One region of the Streptomyces sp. NPDC088817 genome, then DNA from elsewhere that is predicted to be linked to it. Evidence: riboswitches for the same ligand, from Rfam matches in the RefSeq annotation. Region 1 holds a riboswitch; the other holds the start of a gene.
What was found. A riboswitch is a leader RNA that binds a small molecule or an ion and turns the genes downstream of it on or off. The one in region 1 is predicted to bind glycine.
Positions count from the first base shown of each region.

Region 2: another riboswitch for glycine. It lies ahead of gcvT (glycine cleavage system aminomethyltransferase GcvT); the one in region 1 lies ahead of gcvP (aminomethyl-transferring glycine dehydrogenase).

Region 1 is NZ_JBIVJN010000006.1:378,398-394,190, reverse strand. Features, by position in the region: gene ACIP4X_RS14465 (MerR family transcriptional regulator) at 1-163, shown strand, start outside; gene ACIP4X_RS14460 (DNA polymerase IV) at 265-1,710, shown strand; gene ACIP4X_RS14455 (PRC-barrel domain-containing protein) at 1,620-2,003, opposite strand; glycine riboswitch at 2,118-2,212, shown strand; gene gcvP (aminomethyl-transferring glycine dehydrogenase) at 2,388-5,273, shown strand; gene ACIP4X_RS14445 (TOBE domain-containing protein) at 5,328-5,747, opposite strand; gene ACIP4X_RS14440 (ABC transporter ATP-binding protein) at 5,807-6,898, opposite strand; gene modB (molybdate ABC transporter permease subunit) at 6,945-7,787, opposite strand; gene modA (molybdate ABC transporter substrate-binding protein) at 7,784-8,608, opposite strand; gene ACIP4X_RS14425 (molybdopterin-dependent oxidoreductase) at 8,808-9,269, shown strand; gene ACIP4X_RS14420 (helix-turn-helix transcriptional regulator) at 9,280-9,675, opposite strand; gene ACIP4X_RS14415 (amino acid transporter) at 9,795-11,744, opposite strand; gene ACIP4X_RS14410 (hypothetical protein) at 12,001-12,558, opposite strand; gene ACIP4X_RS14405 (hypothetical protein) at 12,720-12,878, shown strand; gene kdpF (K(+)-transporting ATPase subunit F) at 12,875-12,964, shown strand; gene kdpA (potassium-transporting ATPase subunit KdpA) at 12,973-14,634, shown strand; gene kdpB (potassium-transporting ATPase subunit KdpB) at 14,634-15,793, shown strand, end outside.
Region 2 is NZ_JBIVJN010000013.1:228,765-244,557, reverse strand. Features, by position in the region: gene ACIP4X_RS24260 (polysaccharide deacetylase family protein) at 1-597, shown strand, start outside; gene ACIP4X_RS24255 (hypothetical protein) at 597-1,784, shown strand; gene ACIP4X_RS24250 (N-acetylmuramoyl-L-alanine amidase) at 1,861-4,149, opposite strand; gene ACIP4X_RS24245 (GH25 family lysozyme) at 4,335-4,889, opposite strand; gene ACIP4X_RS24240 (phosphatidylinositol-specific phospholipase C domain-containing protein) at 4,980-6,011, opposite strand; gene ACIP4X_RS24235 (SPFH domain-containing protein) at 6,192-7,343, shown strand; gene ACIP4X_RS24230 (hypothetical protein) at 7,363-8,463, shown strand; gene ACIP4X_RS24225 (L-serine ammonia-lyase) at 8,495-9,862, opposite strand; gene glyA (serine hydroxymethyltransferase) at 10,139-11,401, opposite strand; gene gcvH (glycine cleavage system protein GcvH) at 11,419-11,796, opposite strand; gene gcvT (glycine cleavage system aminomethyltransferase GcvT) at 11,907-13,034, opposite strand; glycine riboswitch at 13,193-13,289, opposite strand; gene ACIP4X_RS24205 (enhanced serine sensitivity protein SseB) at 13,450-14,241, shown strand; gene ACIP4X_RS24200 (enhanced serine sensitivity protein SseB C-terminal domain-containing protein) at 14,377-15,159, shown strand.

The DNA.
Region 1 (15,793 bases):
CCAGGGCGGCCAGGGAATCTTCGGCATTGCCGTCGGTGTGGTGTGGCGCGATGTGGAGAGTGCGCTGTCGCAACTGCACGGTGAGCGGATCGACACCGGGGAGACGCTCGTGGGGCCCAATCCGCGGGACGAGCTGGCACGGCGGCGCAACCGCGCCGTCTGAGCGGCCCTTCGGGCCGATACGGGCGTTCCGACCACCGACGCGCCGCTGACCCGGCCCGATCCGCCGGGGCGTTGTCAGTGGCGTGGTGCAGCATCGTAGATGTGAGAACCGCACCCACGATCCTCCATCTCGACATGGATGCCTTCTTCGCCTCCGCGGAGCAGGCGTCCAAGCCGAGCCTGCGCGGGAAGGCCGTGGTCGTGGGCGGGCTGGGACCGCGCGGGGTGGTGGCCACCGCGTCGTACGAGGCGCGCGTCCTCGGGGTCCACTCCGCGATGCCGATGGCCCAGGCGCGGCGCCTGGCGCCGAACGCCGCGTACCTCGTGCCGCGCTTCGCCTTCTACCGCTCCATCAGCGAGCGGGTGATGGGCCTGCTGCGGGCGCTGTCGCCGCTGGTGGAGCCGCTGAGCCTGGACGAGGCGTTCGTGGACCTGGAGGCCGGGGGAGCCGCCTGGGACGGGGATTCCGCCCGGCTGACGGGTGTGAGACTGCGCGCCGACATCCGGGCGGTCACGGGGCTCACGGGGTCCGTGGGGCTGGCCGCCTCCAAGATGCTCGCCAAGATCGGGTCCGAGCGGGCCAAGCCCGACGGGCTGGTGCTCATCGAGCCCGGCACCGAGCGGGCCCTGCTCGGTCCGCTGTCCGTGCGGACCCTGCCGGGCGTCGGCCCGGCCACGGGCGACCATCTGCGGCGGGCCGGGATCCACACCGTCGAGGAGATCGCCGAGGCCGGTGAGGACGAGCTCGTACGGCTGCTCGGCAAGGCGCACGGGCACGCGTTGTACGCGATGGCGCTGGCCCACGACGAGCGTCCCGTCGTCGCCGAGCGCGAGGCGAAGTCGGTGTCCGTCGAGGACACATACGACGTGGACATCCACGACCGCGTCCGGGTCGCCCTGGAGGTGCAGCGGCTCGCCGACCGCTGCGTGGGCCGGCTGCGCGGGGCCGGTCTGTCGGGGCGCACCATCGTGCTGAAGGTGCGCCGCTACGACTTCTCCACCCTGACCCGCTCCGAGACCCTGCGCGGGCCCACCGACGACCCCACGGTGATACGCGAGGCGGCCGCCCGGCTGCTGGACTCCGTGGACACCACCGGCGGCGTGCGGCTTCTCGGCGTGGGTGTGTCCGGACTCGCCGACTACACCCAGGAGGACCTGTTCGCGCAGGCGGCGGGCGCGCAGGCCGCGGAGGCGGAGGGCCGGGGCCCGGCCGAGGAGCGGCCCGAGGAACCCGTCGAGCAGCAGCCTGCGCCCACCGAGCGGCGGCTGCCGGCGGGCCGCGACGTACGGCACGCCGAGTTCGGCCACGGATGGGTGCAGGGCAGCGGTCTCGGCCGCGTCACCGTCCGCTTCGAGACGCCCGGCTCCGCGCCGGGCCGGGTCCGCACGTTCGCTCTGGACGACCCGGACCTGGAACCGGCCGAACCCCTGCCTCTGGTTCCCGCGGTTCCCGCGGCTCAGCTCTCGTCCGGGCCCGAGCCGGAGCCCGCCAGCTTGCCGAAGTGGTGGTCAGGGACGGCCGGGGGAGGGGCCACGTCGAGACCGTAGTGGTGATAGAGCTGCAGTTCCTGCTCGGGGGACAGATGGCGGCCCACACCGAAGTCGGGGGCCTCCTTGATGAGCGTGCGGTCGAAGGGGACGCGCAGGGCTCCCTCGACCAATTCGCTGGGTTCCAGGGGGACGAAGGCGTCCCGGGAGAACAGGCCGGTGCGTATCGCCGCCCACTCCGGCACTCCGGTGGCGTCATCGAGGTAGACCTCGTCCACCGTGCCGATCTTGTGGCCGTTGCGGTCGAACGCCTTGCGGCCGATCAGGTTGCGCGGATCGATCTCCGTCTGCACTGTCCCTCCACGTGGTCGCAACTCATCCGTAAGCACTACAAAAGAGCACATTCAGCGGGGCGGCCACTCGAAGGCCCGTGCGGCTGCCCCGCTGGTACTCTGGGCAACGGCTGCTGACCCCGTGCGGGAGAGCCCTCCGGCTTCACCGGGGGCGCCGAAGGAGCAAATCCTCCCCGGAATCTCTCAGGCCCACGTACCGCACGGACGAGGTCACTCTGGAAAGCAGAGCGGGTGCCGACGCATCCCGCTCTCACCGACGGTGAAAACCGGAGCCCTTGGGCGGCCCGGTGAAACTCTCAGGTTGAGATGACAGAGGGGGAGGCCGTCGGGGCACCCGTGCCGTGGTGTCCCTCGAAGGTCGTGTCAGACCAGGAGGCCTCCGCAATGACCGCCCAGCGCATCCCGCTCTCCGAGCTCGAACAGGGCATCCCCTTCGAACAGCGCCACATCGGGCCCGACCTGGAGGCGCGGGCCAAGATGCTCGCGCAGGTCGGCTACGGCTCGCTCGACGAGCTCACCGCCGCCGCGGTGCCCGATGTGATCAAGAACGCCGACGCGCTCGACCTGCCCGGCGCCCGCACCGAGGCCGAGGTGCTGGCCGAGCTGCGCTCCCTCGCCGACCGCAACCAGGTCCTCGGCTCGATGATCGGACTCGGCTACTACGGGACCTTCACCCCGCCGGTCATCCTGCGCAACGTCATGGAGAACCCGGCCTGGTACACGGCCTACACCCCGTACCAGCCCGAGATCTCCCAGGGCCGCCTCGAGGCGCTGCTGAACTTCCAGACCGTGGTCGCCGACCTGACCGGTCTGCCGACCTCCGGCGCGTCCCTGCTCGACGAGGGCACCGCCGCCGCCGAGGCCATGTCGCTGTCCCGGCGCATGGGCAAGAACAAGAAGGGCCTGTTCCTGGTCGACGCGGACGCGCTGCCGCAGACCATCGCGGTCATCCAGACCCGCGCCGAGCCGACCGGTGTCGAGGTCGTCGTCGCCGACCTCGCCGCGGGCATCCCCGCCGAGATCGCCGAGCGTGAGATCAACGGCGTGCTCCTGCAGTACCCGGGCGCCTCCGGCGCCGTGCGCGACCTGAAGCCCGTCATCGACCAGGCGCACGAGCTGGGTGCCCTGGTCACCGTCGCCGCCGACCTGCTCGCGCTCACCCTGCTGAAGTCGCCCGGCGAGCTCGGCGCGGACATCGCCGTCGGCACCACCCAGCGCTTCGGCGTGCCGATGGGCTTCGGCGGCCCGCACGCCGGCTACATGGCGGTGCACGAGAAGTTCGCGCGCAGCCTGCCCGGCCGCCTGGTCGGCGTCTCCGTCGACGCCGACGGCAACAAGGCCTACCGCCTCGCCCTGCAGACCCGTGAGCAGCACATCCGCCGCGAGAAGGCCACCAGCAACATCTGCACCGCCCAGGTGCTGCTCGCCGTCATGGCCGGCATGTACGCGGTCTACCACGGCCCCGAGGGCCTGCGGGACATCGCGCTGCGCACCCACCGCTACGCCACGGTCCTTGCCGAGGGCCTCGAGGCCGGCGGCTTCGAGGTCGTGCACGGCGCGTACTTCGACACGCTGACCGTCAAGGCCGAGGGGCGTGCCGCCGAGGTCGTCGCCGCGGCCCGCGAGGGCGGCGTGAACCTGCGTCTGGTCGACGCGGACCACGTCTCGATCGCCTGCGACGAGACCACCGTCCGGGACCGGCTGCGCGCCGTGTGGGCCGCCTTCGGTGTCGGGGGCGACATCGAGGCGTTGGACGCGGCCGCCGGGGACGCGCTGTCCGAGGCGCTGCTGCGCACCGACGGCTACCTCACCCACCCCGTCTTCCACCAGTACCGGTCCGAGACCGCGATGCTGCGCTACCTGCGCCGGCTGGCCGACCGCGACTACGCGCTCGACCGCGGCATGATCCCGCTGGGCTCGTGCACCATGAAGCTCAACGCGACGACCGAGATGGAGCCGGTCACCTGGCCGGAGTTCGGGCAGCTGCACCCGTTCGTGCCCGCCGAGCAGGCGGACGGCTACCTCACCCTCATCCGTGAGCTGGAGGACCGTCTCGCCGAGGTCACCGGCTACGACAAGGTCTCCCTCCAGCCGAACGCCGGGTCCCAGGGCGAGCTGGCCGGTCTGCTCGCCGTGCGCGGTTACCACCGGGCCAACGGCGACGAGCAGCGCACCATCTGCCTCATCCCGTCCTCCGCGCACGGCACCAACGCCGCCAGCGCCGTGATGGCCGGCATGAAGGTCGTCGTCGTCAGGACTGCCGAGGACGGCGAGATCGACGTCGAGGACCTGCGGGCCAAGATCGAGCAGTACCGTGAGCAGCTCGCCGTGCTGATGATCACCTACCCGTCCACGCACGGCGTGTTCGAGGAGCACGTCGCCGACATCTGCGCGCAGGTCCACGAGGCCGGCGGCCAGGTGTACGTCGACGGTGCCAACCTGAACGCCCTGGTGGGCCTCGCCAAGCCGGGCCACTTCGGCGGCGACGTCTCCCACCTGAACCTGCACAAGACGTTCTGCATCCCGCACGGCGGCGGCGGTCCCGGCGTCGGCCCGGTCGGCGTGCGCTCCCACCTGGCGCCGTACCTGCCCAACCACCCGCTGCAGCCCGTCGCCGGCCCGGAGACCGGGGTCGGCCCGATCTCGGCCGCGCCGTGGGGCTCGGCCGGCATCCTGCCGATCTCCTGGGCCTACGTCCGCCTGATGGGCGGCGAGGGCCTCAAGCGGGCCACGCAGGTCGCCGTGCTCAGCGCCAACTACGTCGCCAAGCGCCTCGAGCCGCACTACCCGGTGCTCTACACCGGCCCCGGCGGCCTGGTCGCCCACGAGTGCATCATCGACCTGCGCCCGCTGACCAAGGAGACCGGGGTGACCGTGGACGACGTGGCCAAGCGCCTGATCGACTACGGCTTCCACGCGCCGACGATGTCGTTCCCGGTGGCCGGCACGCTGATGATCGAGCCGACCGAGTCCGAGGACCTGACCGAGCTTGACCGGTTCTGCGACGCGATGATCGCGATCCGTGCCGAGATCGAGAAGGTCGGTGCCGGAGAGTGGGCCGAGGACGACAACCCGCTGCGCGGCGCCCCGCACACCGCCGCCGCGCTCGGCGGGGAGTGGGAGCACGGCTACACCCGTGAGGAGGCCGTCTTCCCGGCCGGCGTCACGGCCGCCGACAAGTACTGGCCGCCGGTGCGCCGCATCGACCAGGCCTTCGGCGACCGCAACCTCGTCTGCTCGTGCCCGCCGCTGGACGCGTACGAGGACTGAGCGAACGGCTCACAGGGCTCCCGTCCGACCCGGGCGGGAGCCCTCGCCGTGTCGTCACGCGGTGGCCAGGGCGACCTCGGTCGACTTGATCAGGGCGGTGACGTGCGTGCCCTCCGCCAGGCCGAGGTCCGTGGCGGCGTCGCTGGTGATCGCGGCGGTCAGCTCGCCGCCCTCCACGCCGACCCGGACGGACACCATGGCCGCGCCCTGGGTGATCCGGCTGACGGTGCCCGGCAGCCGGTTGCGGATGGACAGGCCCTCCACCGGCCCGGTGGCCAGGGACACCTCCGTCGACTTCACCAGGGCCCGCACGGCGGTGCCCTCCTTCAGTCGCAGGTCCTCGACGGCGTCCCGGGTGATCGCGGACGTGAGCTGTCCGCCCCCGTCCAGGCGTACGTGAACGAGGGCCATCGCATCGCCTGGGGTGACGGAGGTGACCGTTCCGGGCAACTGGTTGCGCATGCTCAGGCTCATGGGGGGACGCCTCGTGGGGTGGGGGACGTGGTGACACCCACCGTAGGGCGGCCGGTGCCTCAAGCCGGGTAGGCGTGGGTCTGCGTCGCCTTGACGGTCGCCCAGACCACCGCGCCCGGGTGCAGGTCCAGCTCGGCGGCCGCGACCGTGGTCAGGTCCGCGGTGAGGGCGAGTTCCCCGGTCAGGTCGGCGCGGATCTGGTCGCCGTGGGTCTCCAGGCCGGCGACCTCGCACTGCCACAGGTTGCGCGCGCTGGTGCCCGAGGGGCGGTCCCGGAAGAGAGTGACCGCACTCGGCGGGAAGGCCACGAACACCGCTCCCGACAGTGCCTCCGTGATGGTGACGGCGGGACCGGACGCGAGACGGACGGTGTGGCCCTCCGCCTCACCGCGGTAGAGGTTCAGGCCCACCAGCTGTGCGACGTAGTCCGTGCGCGGACGGCGGGCGATCTCCGACGGGGTGCCCTCCTGGACGACACGGCCGTGCTCGACCACGACCAGCCGGTCGGCCAGCACCATCGCGTCCAGCGGGTCATGGGTGACCAGGACGGCGACGGCCTCGAACTCGGCGAGGTGCCGACGGAGCTGGGCGCGAACCTCCAGCCGGGTGCGGGCGTCGAGCGCCGCGAGCGGTTCGTCGAGCAGCAGCAGCCGGGGCCCGGTGGCCAGGGCGCGGGCCAGGGCCACGCGCTGCGCCTGGCCGCCGGAGAGACGGCGGGGCTTGGCACCGGCGTGGTCGGCCAGCCCCATCCGGTCCAGCCACCGCGCGGCCTGCGCGCGGGCCTCGGCCTTGGACGTGCCCCGGCAGCGCGGCCCGAAGGCCACGTTGTCCAGGGCCGACAGATGCGGGAACAGCAGGTAGTCCTGGAAGACGACACCGACCGGGCGTGACTCGGGCGGCGTGCGGTCCAGCGCGGCGCCGTCCAGGCGCAGATGGCCGCCGGTGAGCGGCACCAGGCCCGCCAGGGCGCGCAGCGCCGTCGTCTTCCCGGCGCCGTTCGGGCCGAGCAGCGCCACCACGTCGCCCGGGGCGGCGGTGAGCGCGACGTCGAGGCGGAAGGCGCCGCGGTCGACGACGAGGCGGGCGTCCAGGCCCTCCCCCCTCGCGCCCCCGGCTCGCACGCCGGCCGGGGTCCGGTCGATGTCGGTCATGAGATGAACGTCCTGGATACGGGGCGGGTCGGGATCGGCGTCGTCATCACGAGGCGGTCATCCAACGGTCCCGCAGACCCGCCAGTACGGCGATCGACACCGCGAGCAGCACCAGGCTCAGGGAGATCGCCGCCGCCGGATCGTTCTGCAGGGCCAGGTAGACGGCCAGTGGCATGGTCTGCGTACGGCCGGGGAAGTTGCCGGCGAAGGTGATCGTCGCGCCGAACTCGCCGAGCGCCCGCGCCCAGGCGAGCACGGCGCCCGCGGCGATGCCCGGCGCGATCAGCGGCAGGGTGACCCGGCGGAACGCGGTGAAGCGTGAGGCGCCCAGCGTGGTGGCCGCCTCCTCGTAGCGCGGGTCGGCGGCCCGCAGTGTGCCCTCGACGCTGATCACGAGGAACGGCATGGCCACGAACGCCTCCGCGACCACCACCCCGGCCGTGGTGAACGGCAGCGTGATCCCGAACCAGGAGTCCAGCCACTGCCCGACGACGCCGTTGCGCCCCAGGGCCAGCAGCAGGGCCACACCGCCCACGACCGGCGGCAGCACGAGCGGCAGCGTGACCAGGGCCCGGACGAATCCGCGTCCGGGGAAGTCCGTACGGGCCAGCAGCCAGGCCAGCGGAACACCGAGCACCAGGCTCACGGCGGTGGCGGCGGTGGCGCTGACCAGGGACAACTGGAGCGCCTGCCACACCTCGGCGCTGGTCAGCTGGTCCGGCAGGCTGCGCCAGGGGGCCCGGATCAGCAGCGCGAGCAGCGGCAGCAGCAGGAAGGCCAGGCCGACCAGGGCGGGGACCAGCAGAGGCAGCGGCGCGCCGCCGAGCGCGCGGCCGCGCCGCGACCCGTTCCTCCGGGTCGCGACGCGGGCCTCGTCGATCCCGGTCACGGCTTCAGGAACCCGGCCCCGGTCAGTACCTTCTGGCCGTCGGCCGACGTCACCAGCTCGATGAACGCCTTGGCCGCGGCGGCGTTCGGCGCGTTCTTGAGCAGGGTGATCGGGTAGTCGTTGACGGCCTCGGCCGACTCGGGGAACTCCACGCCCTGGACCCGGTCGGCGGCGGCCTTCGCGTCGGTCTTGTAGACGAGGGCCGCGTCGGCCTCCTTCAGCTCGACCTTCGTCAGGGCGCTCTTGACGTCCTGCTCGTAGGAGACCGGGGTCAGCTTGAGGTTGCTTGCCTCCAGCACCTTCTGGGCGGCGGCGCCGCAGGGCACGGTCTTGTCGCACAGGACGACCTTCAGGTTGGACCCGGTGAGGTCCTTCAGCGAGGCGATCTTGTCCGGGTTGCCCGGCGCGGTCGCGATCTCCAGCTGGTTGCGGACGAAGGTGACCGGTGTCCCGTCCGCGTCGTTCTTGTCGGTCACGATCGCCATGGTCTTGGGGCTGGCGGCGGCGAACACGTCGGCGGGGGCACCGGAGGTGATGCTCGCGGCGAGGCTGTCGCTGCCGCCGAAGTTGAAGGTGACCTTGGCGCCGGGGTGCTGCTGCTCGAACTGCTTGCCGAGCTCGGTGAAGGTCTCCTTCAGCGAGGCGGCGGCGAAGACGGTCACGGTGCCGGACAGCTTCGGCGCGGAGGACGCCGACGTGTCGGATCCGGCCGCGGACGAACCGTCGGAGGACGAGGAGGAGCAGGCGCTGAGGGCGAGCAACGCCGCGGCCCCCGCCACTCCCGACTGCAGCATCCTGGTCCGTCGCGTGGAACGGGTCATCACGGTTCTACTCCTCTGGCTCTGCACGGGAAGAAGCTGTCGCGCCCTGCCACGACCGTTCGATGGCCGTGAAGCGATCATACTGCCGCAATTGCCAGGTGTAAGGCCCCTGTTGCATCGCATGAGCCGGTGATACGCCGGGCAGGTCCTCGCATGTGCGTTTGTGCGGTGCGGTCGCTCGGGTACGGACCCTTCGGAGGTGGTGCCCGTGACGCTCGCGGAGCTCGACCTGACCGGCGACCTCGCCCGCCCGGCCCGGCTGACCGTGCGGGATCTGCTCGGATGGCCGCAGCACGGAGTGGGAGCCGCCTTCACCTGCGCCACCAGCGGAGTGCGGCACCACCGCTTCACCGGACCGCGCCTGTACGACGTGCTGTCCGCGGCCGGGCCCGGCTTCGACCCGGCCCGGCGCAAGGACCGGCTGCGCTTCCTGATCGCGGTCACGGCCGCCGACGGACACCACGCGCTGCTGTCCTGGGCGGAGATCGACCCCGACTTCGCCGACGCGCCGGTCCTGCTCGCGGTGAGCATCGACGGCGCCCCGCTCGACAGCGCGGGCCCTCAACTGGTGCTGCCGCAGGACCGCTGCGGCGCGCGCTACGTCAGCGGCGTACGGGCGATCCGCGTGGACGGCGGCTATCGCGCGTGTGCCGAGGTGTGAACGGGTTCGGTCAGGCCCGGTCGATGTGCACGTTCGTCGACTTCACGCGGGCGGTGGCCTCCATGCCGACCTCCAGGCCCAGTTCCTCCACGGCCTCCCGGGTCAGCAGGGAGACGAGGCGGTGCGGGCCGGCCTGGATCTCCACCTGGGCGGCGACGTCGCCGAGCTTGATGGCGGTCACGATGCCGGCGAAGGCGTTGCGGACCGACGTGTACGAGGGGCCCTCCTCGCCGCCGCCGCTCCGGGCCAGCTCGACCGAGAACGCTGCGAGGTCCCGGCCGTCGATGAGCCGGCGTCCGCCCTCGTCGCGGTGGGTGGCCATCCGGCCCGCGTCCGCCCAGCGGCGCGCGGTGTCCGGGCTGACACCGAGCAGCCGGGCCGCCTGCCCGATCGTGTAGGACTGCATGCCGGTCACGATAGAGCCGCAGGTGGTGTGGGGCGGACCTGGGGGTGGGCCGTTCGCGGGCACGGCTCAGCCAGTGCGCGGAGGCCGGCCCGCGGGCACCCGTCCTCGCCCGGCGCGGCTCAGCCCGTGTGCACCCGCGGGCGCTTGGCGCGATCCGGCTCCGCCTCGCGCAGCACCTCGCGCGTGACCGGCGCGACCTCGCCCTGGCCGAAGAGGAAGAAGCGCAGGAAGTTGGCGAACGGGTTGCCCTCGGTCCACTCGAAATAGATGTGGGGGGTGCGGCCGGTCATCTCCCGGACGTGGAGGAGGAGCGCGGCCAGGCCGTTCGGGACGGACGCGGACTCCATGGCCAGCACCCGGTAGCGGTCGTGCCTGACCTCCCCGCGCACGGTCAGCCCGGCCTCGAACTCCGAGGGGTCGGTGACCGTCACCTCGACGAAGACGAAGTCCTCCGTGACCGGGATGTCGCTGTCGCTGCGGATCTGCTCGATCTTGTCGCGGTACTCGGCCTTGTCCCGCCGCTCCGGCTCCTTGGCGATGAACCGGATCTTGCGGCTGGCGATGTCCCTGACGAACCGCTCCGCCATGTCGTCCAGCGTCACGCTCGTCACCCTCAGCTCGAACGAACGGGCGAGCCGGGACAGCAGCGAGACCAGGATGATCCCGGTGATGAAGCAGGCGCCGATCTTCACACCGTCGGGACGCTCGATGATGTTGACGACGGTCGTGTAGAGGAACACGGCCGAGATGACCCCGAACGCGATGGTCCAGTTGCGCTGGCCGGCCCTGCGGGCGGCGATGGTCACCGCGATCGCCGCGGAGCTGATCAGCACGAGCACGCCCGTGGCGTACGCGCCGCCCTGCTTGTCGACGTTGGCGTCGAAGATCCAGGTGACCAGGAAGCCGATCAGGGTGAAGACGATGACCATCGGGCGGACCGCCCGCGCCCAGTGCGGCGCCATTCCGTAGCGGGGCAGGTACCGGGGCATCAGGTTGAGCAGCCCGGCCATCGCGGAGGCGCCCGCGAACCACAGGATCAGGATGGTCGAGACGTCGTAGACCGTGCCGAAGGTGTTGCCGAGGTACTCGTGCGCCAGATAGGCGAGGGCACGCCCGTTGGCCTGGCCGCCGGCCTTGAACTCCGGCGCCGGGATCAGCAGCGTCGTGATGAAGCTGGTGGCGATCAGGAAGCAGCTCATGATCAGCGCGGCCGTGGTGAGCAGCTTCCTGGTGTCCCGGATCCGGCCGGTGGGCCGCTCCTCGGTGTCGTCCGGGTTGCCCCGTACGTGCGGCATGACGGCGACGCCGGTCTCGAAGCCGGACAGGCCGAGGGCGAGTTTGGGAAAGACGAGCAGGGCCACGCCGACCATGAGGAAGACGTTGCCGTGCTGGGCGGTCAGCGCGCTGGTCCAGTCGGTGACCACGTGCTCGGCGGTGAGGACGTGCCACAGTCCGACGGCCACCACGACGGCGTTCAGCGCGAGATAGATCCCGACCAGGACGAAGGCGACGCCGATCGCCTCCACGAAGCCCTTGAGGAAGACCGCGCCGAGCAGCGCGATGAGCAGGAGCGTGATCAGCATCTGGTGGCTGTGCAGCGCGGCCGTCAGATGCGGGTTCTCCACCAGGTGGGTCGAGGCGTCCGCGGCCGACAGCGTCATGGTGATCAGGAAGTCGGTGGCGGCGAAGCCGAGCAGGGCCAGCACGAACAGCTTGCCCTGCCAGAACGACAGCAGCCGCTCCAGCATGGCGATCGAGCCCGCGCCGTGCGGGCTCTCCGACGCCACCCTCCGGTACACCGGCAGGGCGCCCGCGAGGGTGACCAGGACCAGCACGAGGGTGGCGATCGGCGACAGCAGTCCGGCCGCGAGCGCCGCGATGCCCGGCTGGTAGCCGAGCGTCGAGAAGTAGTCCACACCGGTCAGGCACATCACCCTCCACCACCGCTGCCCCTTGTGCGGGGGCTCCGGCAGGGCGTGCGGGGCCTGCTGGATGCCCTTGCCCATGTCGGACAGGCCCTCCAGCATCCAGGCGCGCAGACGACTGGGAGGGTGCTCGGTGGTCGCCATGCCCCTGCTCCTGAGGTGTGGCTCGCGTGCCGGACCGGCCGGTCCCGGACCGGGCCGTCACGCGGACGGGTCACCAGCGTATGCGGAGAGTGACGCAGGGGCTCACGAGTACCCGTGCGAGCAGGCGTCAACCTTCCGGCAGGGGTGGCCGTGGCGACCCCGATGTCACCTCATGACCAGCGGACACGCAGGTTTTACCACGCTCTGGGCCGTCCGGGTGAGAGACGGCGGCCGAACCCGCGGCGGACACCCAGCGTCATGACTCCAGTCCCGAGACCCGGAACACCGCCAGCGCGGTCTCCCGGTCCACCTGCTCGGAGATGTCGCGCAGTTCGTCCGTCCCGCACCGGAGCCGACCGGCGGCCACGCAGTGCCGGGCGTCCTCGTCGAGGCGGTACCAGACGTCGGGATGGTCCACCAGGATCTCGGGATCCAGCTCCACCCGCCCGCCGAGGGAGTCCCGCAGCACCAGCCGGCGGCAGACACCGTCGACCGCGCGCACCGACACCAGCAGGTCGGTACGGACCAGGCGGCTGCGCAGCACCGACCGGGAGGCGATCCAGCCCCGGCCGGCGCGGACCCGCGGCGGACACAGCACCACGAAGAGCAGCGCCGCGAGCGTGAACCAGAGCACGCCGCGCCACCAGGTGAGGCTGCCCGTGCCCCAGTCGATCAGGAGCAGCAGGGCGAGCAGTGCCACGGAGCAGCAGACCGAGGTGCGCAGTTCCCGCGCCCACGGGTGGACGCGGGCCGCGCGACCGGGTTCCCGCGGCACCGGTTCGGTGCCGGCTCGCTCGTCGTCGCGGAGTCCCATGTGTCCGACGTTAGGGCCCCCGGAGAGCTTCGGCACCTGCCCTTGACACGCCCCTGACGCGCCCGGGCCGGTTCTTGACGCCACCCGGCCGCCGCAGCCCGGTGGCGCGTCGTCAGGGGTCCGTCAAGGGTGGGTGTGCCGCCGTATGAGAGCCGTCAACAGTGGTCGGAATCGGGCAGAGGAGGTCGTTTCCTCGAATCGTTGATGTCCGTTCGTCCTCACTCCAGGAGTTCGCGATGGCCGATGTGGCCTTCGTCGTCGTCACGCTCGCGGTGTTCGCGCTCGTGGCCCTCGCCGTCAAGGGGGTGACGAAGCTGTGACCGCCGAGAACATCGTCGGCCTGGTCGTGGCCGTCGCCCTGCTGGGCTATCTCGTCCTCGCCCTGATCTTCCCGGAGAGGTTCTGAGCCGCCTCATGAGTCCCGTACTCGCCGGAGTGCTCCAGCTCCTCGCCCTCATGGCCGCACTGGCGCTCGCCTACGTTCCGCTCGGCACCTACATGGCCCGCGTCTACGGCGGACGGCGCCACCTGCGGATCGAGAGATGGATCTACCGGGCCACCGGCGCCGATCCGGACACGGAGATGCGCTGGCCCGCGTACATCCGCGCCGTGCTGGCCTTCTCCCTGGCCGGCGTCCTCTTCCTCTACCTGCTCCAGCGGATCCAGGGCGTGCTGCCGCTCTCGCTGGGCTTCCGCTCCGTCGCCCCCGCGCAGGCCTTCAACACCGCCGCGTCCTTCGTCACCAACACCAACTGGCAGTCGTACGCAGGCGAGCAGACCATGGGGCACGTGGTGCAGACCGCCGGTCTGGCCGTGCAGAACTTCGTCTCGGCGGCCGTCGGCATGGCCGTGGCCGTCGCCCTGGTCCGCGGCTTCGCCAGGTCCCGCACCGGGGAACTGGGCAACTTCTGGGCCGACCTGGTGCGCGGCACCGTGCGCATCCTCCTCCCGCTGGCCGCGGTCGCCGCGATCGTGCTGGTGGCCTGCGGGGTGATCCAGAACTTCTCCGGGATCCACGAGGTCGGCCAGTTCCTCGGCGGCACGCAGCAGTGGAACGGCGGGGCGGTGGCCTCCCAGGAGGCCATCAAGGAACTGGGCACCAACGGCGGCGGCTACTTCAACGCCAACAGCGCCCACCCCTTCGAGAACCCGACCCCGTTCTCCAACCTCTTCGAGATCTTCCTGATCCTGGTGATCCCCTTCGCGCTGACCCGGACGTTCGGCGTCATGGTCGGCTCGGTCCGCCAGGGCTACGCCATCCTCGCGGCGATGGCCACCATCTGGCTCGCCTTCGTCGCCCTGCTGATGTGGACCGAGTTCGCCCACCACGAGGGCGCGCTGCGGATCGCGGGCGGCGCGATGGAGGGCAAGGAGGTCCGGTTCGGCATCGGCGCCTCCTCGATCTTCGCGGCGTCGACCACGCTCACCTCGACCGGCGCCGTCGACGCCGCGCACTCCTCGCTCACCGGGTTCGGCGGCGGGATCGCGATGCTCGGCATGATGCTCGGCGAGATCGCGCCCGGCGGCGTCGGCTCCGGCCTGTACGGCATCCTGATCCTGGCCGTCATCGCGGTCTTCATCGCCGGTCTGATGGTCGGGCGCACCCCCGAGTTCCTGGGCAAGAAGATCGGCTCCCGGGAGATCAAGCTGGCCGCCGTCTACATCCTGATCACCCCGGCGCTGGTGCTGGTGTTCAGCGCCCTCTCGATGGCCCTGCCGACCCCGCCGCACTCGGCGCTCAACCCGGGCGCGCACGGATTCTCCGAAGTGCTCTACGCCTACACGTCGGCCGCGAACAACAACGGCTCCGCCTTCGCCGGCCTGAACGCGAACACCGGCTGGTTCAACACCACGACCGCGCTGGCCATGCTGCTCGGCCGCTTCCTGCCGATGGTGTTCGTCCTCGCCCTGGCCGGCTCCCTGGGCGCACAGCAGCCGGTGCCGGTCACCGCGGGCACCCTGCGCACCGAGAAGCCGCTGTTCACCGGCATGTTGGTGGGTGCCGTCCTGATCGTCGTCGGACTGACGTACTTCCCGGCCCTCGCACTGGGCCCGCTCGCCGAGGGGCTGGCGTGATGACCACCTCCACAGAGAACCACGAGGACTCCATGTCCGCAGTCACCAGGGCCCGGGCACCCCACAGCGACGTGCCCACCGGGCATCCGTCCGGCGCGAGCCGGGTCGGTGCCGGTCTCTTCGACGCCCGGCAACTGGTCAGGTCACTGCCCGACGCCTGCCGCAAGCTCGATCCGCGGGTGATGATCAAGTCACCGGTGATGTTCGTGGTGTGGATCGGCTCGCTGCTGACCACCGCGTTCTCCCTCACCCGGCCGGGCGACTGGTTCGGCTGGGCGATCACCGCCTGGCTGTGGCTGACCGTCGTCTTCGCCAACCTCGCCGAGGCGGTCGCCGAGGGCCGGGGCAAGGCGCAGGCGGAGACCCTGCGCCGGGCCAAGACGGACACCATCGCGCACCGGGTGGACGGCACCGAGGTCCCCGGCACCGAACTGCACATCGGCGACCTCGTCGTGTGCGAGGCGGGCGACGTCATCCCCGGCGACGGGGACGTCGTCGAGGGCGTCGCCTCGGTGGACGAGTCCGCCATCACCGGGGAGTCGGCGCCGGTGATCCGCGAGTCCGGCGGCGACCGGTCCGCGGTGACCGGCGGGACCAAGGTCCTGTCCGACCGTATCGTCATCAAGATCACCACCAAGCCGGGCGAGACCTTCATCGACCGCATGATCAGCCTCGTCGAGGGCGCCGCACGGCAGAAGACGCCCAACGAGATCGCGCTGAACATCCTGCTCGCCTCGCTGACGATCGTCTTCCTCCTCGCCTGCGCCACCCTTCCGCCGTTCGCCGACTACGCGGGCACGCACCTGACCATGGTCGTGCTGGTCGCCCTGCTGGTCTGCCTGATCCCGACGACGATCGGCGCCCTGCTGTCGGCCATCGGCATCGCCGGCATGGACCGGCTGGTCCAGCGCAACGTGCTGGCGATGTCGGGGCGGGCGGTGGAGGCCGCCGGCGACGTGTCCACGCTGCTGCTGGACAAGACCGGCACGATCACTCTCGGCAACCGCCGGGCCGCGGAGTTCGTCCCCGTGCGCGGTACCACCGCGGCCGAGCTGGCGGACGCCGCCCAGCTCTCCTCGCTGGCCGACGAGACCCCCGAGGGCCGTTCCGTGGTGGTGCTGGCCAAGGAGAGGTACGGGCTGCGCGAAAGGCACCAGGG
Region 2 (15,793 bases), on a different contig from region 1:
CCCGCGCAGATCACCCACGGCCCGCGCGACCGGCCCCGCGTCGCCCTCACCTTCCACGGCCAGGGCGACCCCGAGACCGCCCGCGGCCTGCTCACCGCGGCCGAGAAGCACGGCGCCCGCCTCACCGTGCTCGCCGTCGGCACGTGGCTCGACCAGTATCCGCAGCTCGCCCGCCGGATCCTCGACGGCGGCCACGACCTCGGCAACCACACCCAGAGCCACGTGGCCGTCAACGACATGGCGGAGGCCGGCGCCCGCGCGGAGATCACCGGCTGCGCCGACCGGCTGAAGCGGCTCACCGGCTCGATCGGCACCTGGTTCCGCCCCTCGCGCGCCCCGACCGCCTCCCCGCTGGTCCAGCGGCTGGCCCGCGCGGCGGGGTACCCGCACGTGCTGTCCTACGACGTCGACTCCCTCGACTACACCCGGCCCGGCGCCCAGGCCGTCACCCGCAAGGTCCTGGCGGAGGTACGGAACGGATCCGTGGTGAGCCTGCACTTCGGATACCCGGACACGGTCGCCGCCCTCCCCGACGTACTCAAAGAACTCGACCGCCGCGGCCTCCACGCGGTCACCACCACGGAGCTGCTGAGCTGATGCCACCCACTCGATTCGCCCGGGCCCTGACCGCCGGCGCCGCCCTCCTCGCGCTCACCGCGCTGTCCGCCTGCACCGGCGGGGGCTCGAAGAACCACGCCGACGAAGCCCTCGGCAGCAAGGAGCCCGTACGGCCCGAGCGGCAGCAGGCGGCCGACGTGCTGCCCGGCATGCCGCCGGTCCTCGACCCGGCCGACGTCTACGCCGCCGACCGCCCGGGCAAACTCTCGCCGGTGGTCAGGGACTTCCCGTCCCGCGTCTACGTCCCCAACACCAACTCCAACACCGTCACGGTCATCGACCCGGCGACGTACAAGGTCATCGAGACCATCCCGGTGGGCCGCCAGCCCCAGCACGTCGTGCCGTCCTGGGACCTGAAGACGCTGTGGGTCAACAACGACCTCGGCAACTCCCTGACGCCCATCGACCCGAGGACCGGCAAGGCGGGCAAGCCGGTCGACGTGCACGACCCGTACAACCTCTACTTCACGCCCGACGGCAAGTACGCCGTCGTCATGGCCTCCAAGGACCACCAGCTCGTCTTCCGCGACGCGCACACCATGAAGACGGCGAAGGCGGTCCCGGTCACCTGCTCCGGGGTCAACCACGCCGACTTCTCCCTGGACGGCCGCTACTTCATCGTCTCCTGCGAGTTCAGCGGCGAACTGCTCAAGGTCGACACCGCGCGGATGGAGGTCGTCGGCCGGCAGAAGCTGGACATCCGCGGCGCGATGCCGCAGGACGTGAAGATCTCGCCCGACGGCAAGAAGTTCTACGTCGCCGACATGGTGGCCAACGGGATGTGGATCCTCGACGGCGACACCTTCGGCAAGCCGGGCTTCCTGCCCACCGGCAAGGGCGCCCACGGCCTGTACGTCAGCCGCGACTCCCGCGAGATGTACGTCTCCAACCGCGGCGAGGGCACCATCTCCGTCTTCGACTTCGCCGAGGACAGGCTGACCAAGAAGTGGCGCCTGCCGAACGGCGGAAGCCCCGACATGGGCGGCGTCTCCGCCGACGGCAAGGTGCTCTGGCTGTCGGGCCGCTACAACTCCGAGGTCTACGCCATCGACACCCGCACCGGCGCCCAACTGGCCCGCATCAAGGTGGGCAGCGGCCCCCACGGCCTCGCGGTCTACCCCCAGCCGGGCCGCTACTCCCTGGGCCACACGGGCATCTTCCGCTGAGCGGACCCGGACCCGAACCACATGAGACGGGCCCGGCGGCGGCGAAGGCCGGCGCCGGGCCCGTTCCGTACGGGGGCTACTTGAGGTACACGATGCCGTTCGTGGTGACGGCGGGGCGGCCTGCGGTGGCTACGACCACGATCTTGACGGTGTGCTTCGCGCTGGTGGGCCAGGTCTTGGTCCAGATGGCGTCGCGGTACTTGGTCGTCGCCGACTTCAGGTCGACCGTCGTGGTCTTGACGCCGTCGACGTAGATGTCGGCCTGCCCGGAGGTGCTCGCGCGGGAGACCAGCCAGGCCACGGAGCGGCCGGTGAAGGTCCAGGTCAGGGAGGCGTTCTTGGCCGAGCTGCCCAGGGACTGGCCGCCCAGGTAGCTGGCCGAGGACTTGCTCGCCCAGGTGCCGGTCTTCGTCGCGGCCGTCTCCCGGACGAGGACCGGGGTGCCGGACACGGCGGCCGTGCCGGTGTTGCCGGCCTGGTCGTAGGCGGTCAGGGACCAGGTGGTCGCCGCGCCGGACGTGGCGGTGAGGGCGGCGGTGGTCGCCGTCGGGCCGTATGTGGCGGCGGTCGGGGCGGTGAGTCTGACCTCCTTCAGCACGGTGTCGTCGGCCGCCTTCCAGCTCAGGGTGACCGGGACCGCGGTCGTGTTCACCGTGCCCGCGCGCAGTGCCAGGGCCGGCTTGGTGGGGAAGGTGGGTGCGGTGGTCTCCGCGACCACCGTGGCCGCCGCCGAGACGGCCGTCTTCCCGGACTGGTGGGTGGCGCGGACCTGCACCTGGTGGCTGCCGGGCGTCAGCGTGGCCTTGGCGGAGGTGGCGGTCCCGGCGGCCTTGGCCACCGGCTGCCCGTCGACGAGGAGTTCGTACCCGCCGATCAGCGCGGACGGGGTGGTCGCCGTCCAGCCCACGGTGATCGCGCCCTTGGTGTAGTACGTCGTGCCGGACAGGCCCGCTCCGGTGACGGACTTGATCGCCAGCCCGGTGACGGGGCCGGCGGCCCAGGCGCGGAGGGTGGGGAGCTTGGCGTAGTACGCGTTGCCGGGGCACTGGGTGTTGAAGCCGTCACGGTGCCCGTGGATGGCCGGCAGGGTCAGCTTGGCGCCCTTGGCCCAGGTCTTGCGGGCATAGCTGACGCCGCTGTCACCGGCGGTGAGGGTCGCCGTGCCGGCCGGGTCCACGCCGTACTGTCCCAGCTTCCAGGCGGCGATCCGGGCGACCGAGGTCAGCGCGGCGTCGCTCGGCGCGACGTCGGTGTAGGTGCCCAGGACGGATATGCCGGTGGTCTCGGAGTTGAAGCCGTAGGCGTGGGCGCCCATCACCGGCCGGTCCACCCCGCCCTTGCGGCCCTCGTAGACCGTGCCGCACTTGTCGACGAGGAAGTTGTAGCCGAGGTCTTTCCACTTGAGCTGCTTGACGTGGTACGCGTAGATGCCGCGGACGATCGCGGGGGCGTCGGCGCAGGTGTAGTTGTTGGTCTCGGCGGTGTGGTGGACCACCACCGCCTTGATCTTTCCGCCGGGCAGGTAGTCGGGTGCCTCGGGGCTGATCGACTCGTCGGCGCCCCACTCGGCCCGCGACACGATGGCCGGCCGGGGAACGGTGGACGGGGGCCCCGCGGACGTGGTGGCGCTGGGGGCGGGTGTCGTGGGCGGAGGCTGGGAGACCGGTGCGGTGGGACTCGGTGCCTGGCTCGGCGGAACGGATGCGGCCGGAGTCTCGGACTCGGCCGGCTCCGTGGTGGGCTCGTCGCCGGGCGGTGTCTCCTCCGGCGGGGTGTCGGCCGGCTGGCCGGCCGCGGGGTCGGGCGACTCGGACGGATCGTCGGGCGCGTCGACGCCGTAGGCCGCCGGTTCCATCGCCCCGGTGGCACCCGTGGCCGCCCTGCCCGGGTCGATCATGTCCAGACGCAGCCCGGCGGGCAGCCGGTCGGACGTGCGTCCGCCCGCGGTGACCCGCACCTCCACGCCGTCGGAGGGGCCCACCCAGGCCGGTTCCGTACCGCCGCGCCGGGCGGCCGCCTCGCCCTGACCGCCGCTGCCGTCCAGCCTCAGCCACTGCGACCACTGGCCGGATCCCGCGACGCGGGTGCGGGTCTCGATCGTGCCGTCGACGTGCGCCGAGGGGTCGTTCCAGGTGATGCCGAGCATGCTGAACGGCTCGGTCCGCTCCTGCTTCAGCGCGGCACTGGTGCCGTGCTCGCCCGCCGTCAGCGCGGCCGTGCGGGCCTGGCTCGTGACGGGACCCGGCCTGGCGTCACCCTCGGTGCCCTTGCCCGGCTGATCGGAGTCCGTGGTCAGTAACAGCCCTCCGACGATCCCTGCCGTGACGACGGCAGCCGTACCCCAGATGTAGCGAGGTCTACCCATAGCGGATCCGCGGTGTCCTTCGTGAGGAGCGAGAAGAGTGGAGCCGCCGCACGCAGAGGCGGGACGGCTCGCACAGTAGACCCGCGGGATCCGTCCACGGTTGTGTGATCAGGCCGGGCTTTGCCGGTGACGCGGATCACCCGGCCGTCCCGCACCGGGACGGAGGTATCCGGTGCCGCCCCGGATCAGACGTCCGCCCACTGGCGCAGCGCGGCCGCACTGGCGAAGTTCGCCACGTCCTTGTCCAGCGGGTCGTCGGTGTACTGGTGGAAGAGCCACTTCGCTTTGATCCGGGGCTCCCCGGCGGCGACGTAGTCGGCGATCCACAGGCCGTCGCCCGCGTAGGAGGTGGTGTCGATGTCGAGCCAGAAGTTCCGGTTCGTGTAGAGCACGACGCGGTTGTGCGGGCGCAGGGACTTGACCTTGCGGATGAACGCGTCCTTCTCGGCGTTGGTCGCGTGCGTGCCGTCGCCGGTCGTCTCCCAGTCGACGGCCAGGACGTCGCCCGCCTTCTCGGGCGCCTGCGCGACGAAGTACTCCGCCTGCGCGGTGATGTTGCCGGGCCACAGGAAGTGGTAGAAGCCGACCACGAGACCGGCGTCGCGGCCTTGCTTGGTCTGGGCGTTGAGCTTGGAGTTGACGTACGTGCGGCCCTCCGTCGCCTTGATGAAGTCGAAGGAGAGGCCGCTCGTGCCGTAGGTGGAGGACTGGTAGGCGCTCACATCGATGCCGTGCAGCATGCACACTCCCTGAAGGTGCTGCGGGGAGGAGTCGTTGGTTGGCTTCTGCCCCACAACTGGTACGGGCGATCCCTTCAGGGCGTTCGAACATCAGCTCCGGGGGACCACCGAACCCAGTACAACGGCCGACTTGGCCGACCAGTCCGAGGTGATCAGGCTGGCGTGCTGCCCGGCCAGGAGGGACAGGCGGGCGGCCACCTCCGCGTCCGTGGGACTGGTCGAGGAGATCGCCGGGGCGACCTGGGCCGCGTCCGTCGTGATCAGGATGTAGTGGTTCCGGGAGTAGAAGGACGTGTCGTAGCCCTTGGTGACGTAGGTCGCCGCGTCGCCGTCGAAGAACACGAACCAGGGGCGGATCGAGGCGTCGTAGCGGCTCGCGCGCGGGTCGCCCGCGGCGGCGCCGAGGACGGCGGGGAACGCCTGGGCGGAGGCGATGTTCCCGGCCGCGTACAGGTCGCGCAGGTGGTCGCCGTACTCCTGGTCGGTCCAGTAGTGGTCGAAGGGGTTGGCCTGCTCCACCGTGCCGGGGATCAGCTCGAAGAGGACCTTGCCGTTGAGGGCGTTCCGGGACGGCCAGGCGTCGGCCCTGGCGGCGGCGTCCAGCGACGCGTGCTTCCCGCCCAGCAGGTCGGACGGCTTGTAGACCATGTCGCCGAGCTTCTGCCGCACCAGGGTGTCGAACGCGGCGGGCCCGAGTCCGAGGGTGTTGTTGAAGCCGTTCTTCATCTCCATCTTGAAGACGATGGGCCGGTGGTCGGGGTGGAGCTGGTGCCAGGCGGCGATGTTGTCCAGGCAGCTCCCGAGGTCCTGGTCGCGGTTCTTGCCGTACAGCTCGCCGGGGGTCTTCGCGGCCTCGCAGTTGTTGTCGTTGCCCAGCGGATTGCTGTGGCTGACCCGCCAGCGCCGGGTGAGCGGGTCGGTGTAGACGTCGATCTCGAGCAGCGAGGCCCCGGAGTCCAGCGCCTGCGCGAAGTACGTGTACTTGGCCTTCTCGTACGCGTTGTGCGTACCGATCGCCGTCGTACCGGCGAACGTCGGCTCCGCGGCGCGGGCGTTGCCCGGGACCGCCGTCAGGAGCGCCACCGCACCCAGTAAGCCCGCCAGTCTTCTCGTCCCGCCCATGACCAACTCCCTTTGTTTGTAGTTGAGTTGAGCTGAAGCGTAGGGAAGGACGGTTACCGCGCGGTAGCCCCCGGGGGAACAGGTTCGATCAGGTGCCGGACCTCCGGGGCGGCGGCGATTGCTATCGTGCGGACGCGAAGTGCGCCGAAGCAGAGGAAACGGGGGCGGGCCATGGGACTGATGGACCGTATACGCGGTGAGTTCATCGACATCATCGAGTGGACCGACGACAGTCGCGACACCATCGTCTGGCGCTTCCCGCGCTACGAGAACGAGATCAAGATGGGCGCCAAGCTCGTCGTCCGCGAGTCGCAGACGGCGGTCTTCGTCAACGAGGGGCAGATCGCCGACGTCTTCACGCCCGGCACCTACACCCTGGAGACGCAGAACCTTCCGGTGCTGTCCACCCTGAAGGGCTGGAAGTACGGCTTCCACTCGCCGTTCAAGGCCGAGGTCTACTTCGTCACCACCCGCCAGTTCACCGACCTCAAGTGGGGCACCCAGAACCCCGTCATCGTCCGCGACCCCGAGTTCGGCATGGTGCGGCTGCGGGCCTTCGGCGCCTTCGCCGCCCGCGTCGTGGACGCCGCCGCGCTGCTGCGCGAACTGGCGGGCACCGACCCGCAGTTCCGCACCGAGGAGGTGCAGGAGTACCTGCGGCAGCTCATCGTGGGGCGGCTGGCGACCGCCCTGGCCACGGCCGGGGTGCCGATGCTGGACCTGGCCACCCGTCAGGACGGGCTCGGCACCGCGCTGGCGACCGCCCTCACCGAGGAGCTGGCCCCGGTCGGCATCGCCGTGCCCAAGTTCATCATCGAGAACATCTCGCTGCCGCCCGAGGTCGAGGCCGCCGTCGACGCCCGCTCCCGGATGGGGATCGTGGGCAACCTCGACCAGTACACCCAGCTCCAGGCGGCCGACGCGATCGGCGACGCCGCGCGCAACCCCGGCGCCGCGGGCGAGGGCGTCGGACTGGGCGTCGGCATGGCGCTGGGCCGGCGCATGGCGGAGGGCCTCACCCCGCAGCAGGCTCCCGCGGCCCCGGCCCCGGCCCCGGCCCCGGCCCCGGCCCCGGCCCCGGCGCCCGCGCCTGCCGCTCCCGCGGCCGTCCCGCCGCCGCTGCCCCAGCAGCAGTGGTTCATCGGCGTCGGCGGCGCCCAGCAGGGCCCGTACGACACCGCCGCGCTCACCGGTCTGATCGGCGCCGGCACCCTCGCCCGGACCACCCTGGTCTGGCAGAACGGCATGTCCGGCTGGCTCCCCGCCGAGCAGGTCCCTGAGGTCGGACGCCTCTTCGGCAGCGTCCCGCCGCCGCTGCCGCCCCAGGCCTGACCGGGCGGGGACGACGACCATGACCGAGGACCAGGCCACCGCCGCCTCCGCCCGCTCGTACCCGTGCGAGGCCTGCGGTGCCACCGTGGAGTACGCCCCGGGGACCGACGCGCTGCGCTGCCCCTACTGCGGGCACCAGCAGGCCATCGTGCCCGTCCCGCGCGCGGTGCGGGAGCACCCGATCCAGGAGCTGGCGGCGCTCCCCGCCAAGCCGCTGGCCGGGCCCGGCTCCGTGAACACCTTCGTCTGCCCCGGCTGCGGGGCCCGCACCGAGAGCGACACGCTCTCCGTGCGCTGCCAGTTCTGCGCCACGCCCCTGGTGGCCGACGCGGGCGCCACCGAGCGGGTCGTCCCCGAGGCCGTCGTGCCCTTCGGCCTCGACCGCGACGGCGCCCGGGACGCGCTGCGCGCCTGGACGTCCTCGCGCTGGTTCGCCCCCAAGGACCTGAAGAAGGTCACCGAGGCGGAGTCCTTCAAGGGCAGCTACCTGCCCCACTGGACGTACGACGCGGCCACCGTCTCCGACTACCGGGGCCGGCGCGGCGAGTACTACTACGAGACCGTGACGCGCACCGTCACCGAGAACGGCGAGACCCGCACCGTGACCGAGCAGGTGCGGCACACCCGCTGGTACCCGGCCTCCGGAACGGTGTCCCGGGACTTCGACGACGTCCTGGTGCCCGGCACCGGCCATGTCACGGCCAAGCAGCTCGACAAGCTCACGCCGTGGCCGCTGGAGGAGGCGAGGCCCTACCAGGAGGAGTACCTGGCGGGCTTCCAGACGGTGCGCTACGACATCGAGCCCGAGGCGGGCCTGGAGACGGCCAAGCAGCGGATGGCCGAGGTCATCGAGGGCGACTGCCGCAGCGACATCGGCGGCGACGAGCAGCGGGTCGAGTCGGTCGACACCCACTACTCCGACGTCACCTTCAAGCTGATGCTGCTCCCGGTGTGGTTCCTCACCTACGTCCACGCCGGGCGCACCTGGCAGGTCACGGTGAACGCCCGCACCGGCGAGGTGGCCGGCGAGCGCCCGTACAGCACCGCCAAGATCGTCACAGCCTCACTCGCGGCCCTCGCGTTGATCGCCCTGACCGTCTGGCTGATCGTCAGGAAGTAGCGGCCCGCTCGGCGGCACGGGCCGGACCTCCTCAGCACTCGATGATGTTCACCGCCAGCCCGCCGCGGGCCGTCTCCTTGTACTTGACCGACATGTCCGCGCCGGTCTCCTTCATGGTCTTGATGACCTTGTCGAGGGAGACCTTGTGGGAGCCGTCGCCGCGCATGGCCATGCGGGCGGCGGTGACGGCCTTGACCGCGGCCATGCCGTTGCGCTCGATGCAGGGAATCTGGACCAGGCCGCCCACGGGGTCGCAGGTGAGGCCGAGGTTGTGCTCCATGCCGATCTCGGCGGCGTTCTCGACCTGCTCGGGGGTGCCGCCCAGGACCTCGGCGAGGGCGCCCGCCGCCATCGAGCAGGCCGAGCCGACCTCGCCCTGGCAGCCGACCTCGGCGCCGGAGATGGAGGCGTTCTCCTTGAAGAGCATGCCGATCGCGCCGGCGGCGAGCAGGAAGCGGACCACGCCGTCCTCGTCCGCGCCGGGGATGAAGTTGATGTAGTAGTGCAGGACCGCCGGGATGATGCCGGCCGCGCCGTTGGTCGGGGCGGTGACCACCCGGCCGCCGGCCGCGTTCTCCTCGTTCACCGCCATCGCGTAGAGGGTGATCCACTCCATCGCGCGGGCCGTCGCGTCGCCCTCGGCGCGCAGCTGGCGGGCGGTGACGGCAGCGCGGCGGCGCACCTTCAGACCGCCCGGCAGGATGCCCTCGCGGTTCAGGCCGCGCCCCACGCACGCCTCCATCACCCGCCAGATCTCCAGCAGGCCCTCGCGGATCTCCTCCTCGGTGCGCCAGGCCCGCTCGTTCTCCAGCATCAGGGAGGAGATCGACAGGCCCGTCTCCTTCGTCAGGCGCAGCAGCTCGTCGCCCGAGCGGAAGGGGTACTTCAGCACCGTGTCGTCCAGCTTGATGCGGTCCGCGCCCACCGCCTCCTCGTCCACGACGAAGCCGCCGCCGACCGAGTAGTACGTCTTGGCCAGCAGCTCGGCCCCGGAGGCGTCGTACGCCCACAGGGTCATGCCGTTGGCGTGGTAGGGGAGCGCCTTGCGGCGGTGCAGGACCATGTCGTCGTCGTAGGAGAACGCGATCTCGTGCTCGCCGAGCAGGCTCAGCCGGCCGGAGGTCCTGATCGTCTCGACCCGCTCGTCGGCCGTCTCCACGTCCACCGTGCGCGGCGAGGCGCCCTCCAGACCGAGCAGTACCGCCTTCGGCGTGCCGTGGCCGTGGCCCGTCGCCCCGAGGGAGCCGTACAGCTCGGAGCGGACCGACGCGGCCCGCTCCAGCAGGCCCTCGTTGCGCAGCCGGCGGGCGAACATGCGGGCCGCCCGCATCGGGCCGACCGTGTGGGAGCTCGACGGGCCTATGCCGATCGAGAACAGGTCGAAGACCGAGATGGCCACGGTGACTCCTCAAGACGGGGTGGTGCTGGGGGTGCCAGGGGGCGGGGGCGCCGTGGGGGGGGGGGGGGGGGGCGGCCCCCCCCCCCCCCCCCCCCAAAACGGCCTAAAAGTTTATAACCCCGGACACCCGGGGGGTTGCGGGCCCCGCGGGCAGACCCCCGCGTCGGGCCCGGGGTCACCCTCCTGGGGGGGGGGGGGGGGGGGGGGGGGGGGGGGGGGGGCGGGGGGGGGGGGGGGGGGCCGCCGCCCCCCCCACGGCACTCCTCGAAACGGGACTTACTTGTTCAGACCCGGGTACAGCGGGTGCTTGCCGGCCAGGGCGCTCACCCGGGCCTTGAGCGCGTCGGCGTCGTAGGACGGCTTCAGCGCCTCGGCGATCACGTCCGCGACCTCGGTGAAGTCCTCGGCCGTGAAACCGCGGGTGGCCAGGGCCGGCGTGCCGATCCTGAGGCCCGAGGTGACCATCGGCGGGCGCGGGTCGTTCGGGATCGCGTTGCGGTTGACGGTGATCCCGATCTCGTGGAGGCGGTCCTCGGCCTGCTGCCCGTCCAGCTCGGAGTCGCGCAGGTCGACCAGGACCAGGTGCACGTCCGTGCCGCCGGACAGGACGTCCACGCCGACCGCCCGGACGTCGTCCTGGACCAGACGCTCGGCCAGGATGCGGGCGCCCTCCAGGGTACGGCGCTGGCGCTCGCGGAACTCCTCGCTCGCGGCGACCTTGAAGGACACCGCCTTGGCGGCGATCACGTGCTCCAGCGGGCCGCCCTGCTGACCGGGGAAGACCGCGGAGTTGATCTTCTTGGCCAGCTCGGCGGTGGACAGGATCACACCGCCGCGCGGGCCGCCCAGCGTCTTGTGGGTGGTGGTGGTGACCACGTGGGCGTGCGGCACCGGGTTCGGGTGCAGGCCCGCGGCCACCAGACCGGCGAAGTGCGCCATGTCGACCATGAGGTACGCGCCGACCTCGTCCGCGATCCGGCGGAACGCGGCGAAGTCGAGCTGACGCGGGTAGGCGGACCAGCCGGCCACGATCAGCTTCGGCTTGGACTCCTTCGCCAGCCGCTCCACCTCGGCCATGTCGACCCGGCCGTCCTCGCCCACGTGGTAGGCGACGACGTCGTAGAGCTTGCCGGAGAAGTTGATCTTCATGCCGTGGGTCAGGTGCCCGCCGTGGGCGAGGTTCAGACCCATGATCGTGTCACCGGGCTTGAGCAGCGCGAACATCGCGGCCGCGTTCGCCTGCGCGCCGGAGTGCGGCTGCACGTTGGCGTGCTCGGCGCCGAACAGCTCCTTGATGCGGTCGATGGCGATCTGCTCGACCACGTCGACGTGCTCGCAGCCGCCGTAGTAGCGGCGGCCGGGGTAACCCTCGGCGTACTTGTTGGTGAGGACCGAGCCCTGGGCCTCCATGACCGCCACCGGGGCGAAGTTCTCGGAGGCGATCATCTCCAGCGTGGACTGCTGGCGGTGCAGCTCGGCGTCGACCGCGGCGGCCACGTCCGGGTCGAGCTCGTGCAGGGGAGTGTTGAGAACAGTCATGTGCGTAGGTCCGATTCTCAGCCGGCCGTCTCGGCGGCGTACTCGTCGGCGGAGAGCAGGTCGGCGGGCTCCTCGGCCAGGCGCACCTTGAACAGCCAGCCGCCCTCGAAGGGAGCGGAGTTCACCAGCGACGGGTCGCTCACCACGTCCTCGTTGATCTCGGTGATCTCACCGCTGACGGGGGAGTACAGGTCGGACACCGACTTGGTCGACTCCAGCTCACCGCAGGTCTCGCCCGCGGCCACCGTGTCGCCGACCTCCGGGAGCTGGGCGTAGACGACATCGCCGAGCGCGTTGGCCGCGAACTCCGTGATGCCGACCGTCGCCACGCCGTCCTCGACGGGCGACAGCCACTCGTGCTCCTTGCTGTAGCGCAGATGCTGAGGGTTGTTCATGGCCAGAATTCTCCTGTACGCGGGTCAATGGTGATGAATGGGGAGTGCGAAAGGCGTGCGTGACCAGGAGTGACGTGTCTCACGTCGCCTCCGTGGCGGCTACGGCCGTGTCACTTCTGCCGCTTGTAGAAGGGCAGCGCCACGACCTCGTACGGCTCGTGGTTGCCCCGGATGTCCACCCCGACACCGGCCGTGCCCGGAGCGGCGTGCGCGGCGTCGACGTACGCCATGGCGATCGGCTTGCCCAGGGTGGGGGAGGGGGCGCCGGAGGTGACCTCGCCGATCACCTCGCCGCCCGCGACGACCGCGTACCCGGCGCGCGGCACCCGGCGGCCCTCGGCGACCAGGCCGACGAGCACCCGGGGCGGCTCGGCGGCGGCGCGCTCGGCGGCGGCCACCAGGGCCTCGCGGCCGACGAAGTCGCCCTCCTTCTCGAACTTGACCACCCGGCCGAGGCCCGCGTCGAACGGGGTCAGCGAGGTCGTCAGCTCGTGCCCGTACAGCGGCATGCCCGCCTCGAGGCGCAGGGTGTCACGGCAGGACAGACCGCAGGGGACGAGACCGGCGTCCGCGCCGGCGTCGGTCAGCGCCTGCCACAGCTTCTCCGCGTCGCCCGGCGCCACGAACAGCTCGAAGCCGTCCTCACCGGTGTAGCCGGTGCGCGCGATCAGGGCGGGGACGCCGGCGACCGTGCCCGGGAGCCCGGCGTAGTACTTCAGGCCGTCCAGGTCGGCGTCGGTCAGGGACTTCAGGATGCCGGCGGACTCGGGGCCCTGCACGGCGAGCAGCGCGTAGGCGTCCCGGTCGTCGCGGACCTCGGCGTCGAAGCCGGCAGCCCGCTCGGTCAGCGCGTCGAGCACCACCTGGGCGTTGGAGGCGTTGGCGACGACCATGTACTCGGTCTCGCCCAGCCGGTAGACGATCAGGTCGTCCAGGATGCCGCCGTCGGCCTGGCAGATCATGGTGTAGCGGGCGCGGCCGAGGCCGACGGTGGCGATGTTGCCGACCAGGGCGTGGTTCAGCAGGGCGACGGCCTGCGGGCCGGTGACGGTGATCTCGCCCATGTGGGACAGGTCGAAGAGGCCGGCCTTCGTCCGCACGGCGATGTGCTCGTCGCGCTCGGAGCCGTAGCGCAGCGGCATGTCCCAGCCGGCGAAGTCGGTCATCGTCGCGCCGAGCGAGCGGTGCAGCGCGTCGAGCGCGGTCCGGCGGGGGCGGTCGGGTTCGGTACTGCTCATCGGGCGGTCTCCCAGGCATGACGGACGAGGACGGATCCATGTCCTCCCCATCTGTCATCGGAACCTGAGAGGTTCGCCATGACCGCCGTCGGACGGACGGAGCACGGCTTGCACCTTGGGTGGAGCCACTGCGCCAGCGGCCCGCTTTTCAGATGTGCCTCGCCCACGCGGTAACGGTGCCTGAGAGATTCAAGGGAGGTACTTGCTCCTTCGGCGCCCCAGCGAGACGGCTGGGGACTCTCCCGCGCGGATTCAAGCGGCCGATATGCAGTTGCGCGGACATCATTGCACGCCCCGCCCGCTTCGCGGCAGGTCGGCATCCGTGACCGTCCTGTGGCAGTAAGTACACGGTTACGTCCTGCGAATACCCGATAACCTTTCGGCCACAGCAGTGGTTCACAGCAGGCGGTAGCAGATGGACTTCCCGGCGGACTTCTCCGCAGACCTTCCGGCACAGGCGCACTCCCACCCGCACGGCGGATGGCCCGGCAACGAGCTGGAGGAGGTGCTGTCCGCCTCCCTCGGCGTACCGTCCGCCGACGGCCGCATCGCCGAGGTGCTCGGCCGCAGCCACCTCTGGGTGCCCCTGCCCAACGGCGGCGGCCCGCGCAGCGGCCCGCTCGACCTGCCCACGCTCGACATCGACGGCCAGGCCTATGTGCCGGTCTTCAGCTCCGAGGAGCAGCTGCGCCAGGTCGCGGGCCCGCACATGGCGTTCACCGTGGCGCCCGCCGTCGAGTTCGCGCGCGGACTGCCCCCGCAGGCCGGCATCGCGCTCAACCCGGACGGCGTGGTCGGCCTGCCGCTGCCGCCGGCCGCCGTCGCCGAACTGTGCCGGGCGGGGCGCACCCCGCTGGACGGCCCGGCGAGCGGCGGCCGCGTCCGCCTCTTCGAACCCGACTGGCAGGACGACCCGGTGGACTTCCTCGCCGCCGCCGGTGCCGAGTTCGCCGCGACCGGCGTGGTCAGCACCGCCCGCCGCTGCCTGGCCGCCGTCGAGACGGACGACCCGGTCATGTTCGTGGGCGTCGAACTGTCCCAGTGGGAGGGCGACCCGCAGGCCGCCCCCCTGGACGCCCTGGGCCGCGCCCTGGCGGCCAACCCGGCCAAGTGGCCGGTGACCCTGGTCCTGCTGGACGTGGCCCAGGATCCGGTGGCGGACTGGATGAGGGAGAACGTCCGCCCGTTCTACCAGCGCGGCCATTGAGTCCGACCGGGGACGCGGGCGGGCGCACACGATCCGCGATCGGCGGCGCACGGCGAGTCCCCGGCCGCCGGACGGCGGCTTAAGCTAGGGCTCACGGCTCGGTCGAAACGTCGGTTGTATGGAGGGGCGGTACAAGTGAGCGCCAGCGGCACCACGGCCGGGCAGGTCGAGCAGACGCTGCGCCAGGTGACGCCCGGGCGTTACGACGCCTACGAGGCGCTGCTCCGCGCTCTGGCGACCCCGTCCTCCGGCCAGGTCTGGATGCTGCTGTGGCACGGTCAGGCCGGTTCCCCCGACGCCCAGTACGGCCACATGGAGGTCGGCGGGCACGGCTACGCCCCCTGCGTGACCTCCGCCCAGGAGCTGTCGGCCAGCGGCTGGAACCGCTCCTACGAGGTCGTCGACGGCCTCGACGTGGCCCGCACCCTCTTCCCCGACCACTACGGCCTCTGGCTGAACCCGCACGCCCCGGGCGGCGGCGTCGGCGTCCCCTGGCTGGACCTGCGGCGCATCGCCACCGGCCTGGACCGCCAGCCCTCGGGCCCGCTCAGCCTGTCCGAACCGGCCGTCGAGGCAGCGCAGTTCTACGGCCTGCTCACCCAGAACGCCCAACGCACCCCTGCCCTGCGCTCATTGCGCCGGGCCTGGGTGCAGCCCGCGGTCGGAGCGCCGTACCTCGCCATCGGGCTCGACGTGTACGACACCTCGCCGCCGGCGGTCGACTCGGTGCGGGTGATGATGCAGCAGTCCATCGGCGCCGTCCCCGACGGGCTGCCGGTGTCGACGGTCGCGATGTCCGACGAGTACGACCCGGTCGCGATGTGGCTGCGCGCCAACTCCCGCCCGTTCTACGACCGTGAGGTCCATCACGCGTCCCCGGCGGCCGGGTATCCCCGTCCGGATCAGTGGGCTTACTGAGCGTGTTCGCCGGCCGGCGGTCCGGGCGCGGGAGCGAACCGGATCCCGGCCGTCGACGCCGCCCGTGACATCGGCGCGTCGCGCGGCGAGTGGATGTATCACGCCATGCTGATCGCGACGGGCGGCCGGGGCGCCGGCCGCCCGTCGGGACGCCGGCCCCGGGTGCCGGTTCACGGCCGTCATGCCCCGCCGCGACCCGGTCGTGGAGGCGGCCGGAAGTCCGGCCTCCGGGGCGGCGGCTCCCCTGTCCACATGCTGGTGACGGGGCCGCGTCGCGCCCTCGCCGACCCGCGCGCACCGCACCGGAACGACGGTTCACCGGCACCGGATCTCCCGCCGGAACGGGCCGCGTCCCGTGCGCGAAAAATGCCTTGTGGAACGCTCTGAGCAGGGCGTATGCGGCACGGCGGTACCGGACGAGAAAGCGCTGTTCGTCTGGTTTGCGACCGCCCTGGAGGAGCCAAGTCGTGCTGGCATCCGGCCAGTTGGGTGGAGCAGAGGGCGTTCGAGAGGCGCTACCCTGTGTCCGGATAACGGAAACCCCCAACCCGCATCACGTTTGCGCATCCATTCATGGTCAGCCCTGGCGAGTGATCGCCGGCGCGTTGAAGACTCGCCTCGCGGATGCAGGGCC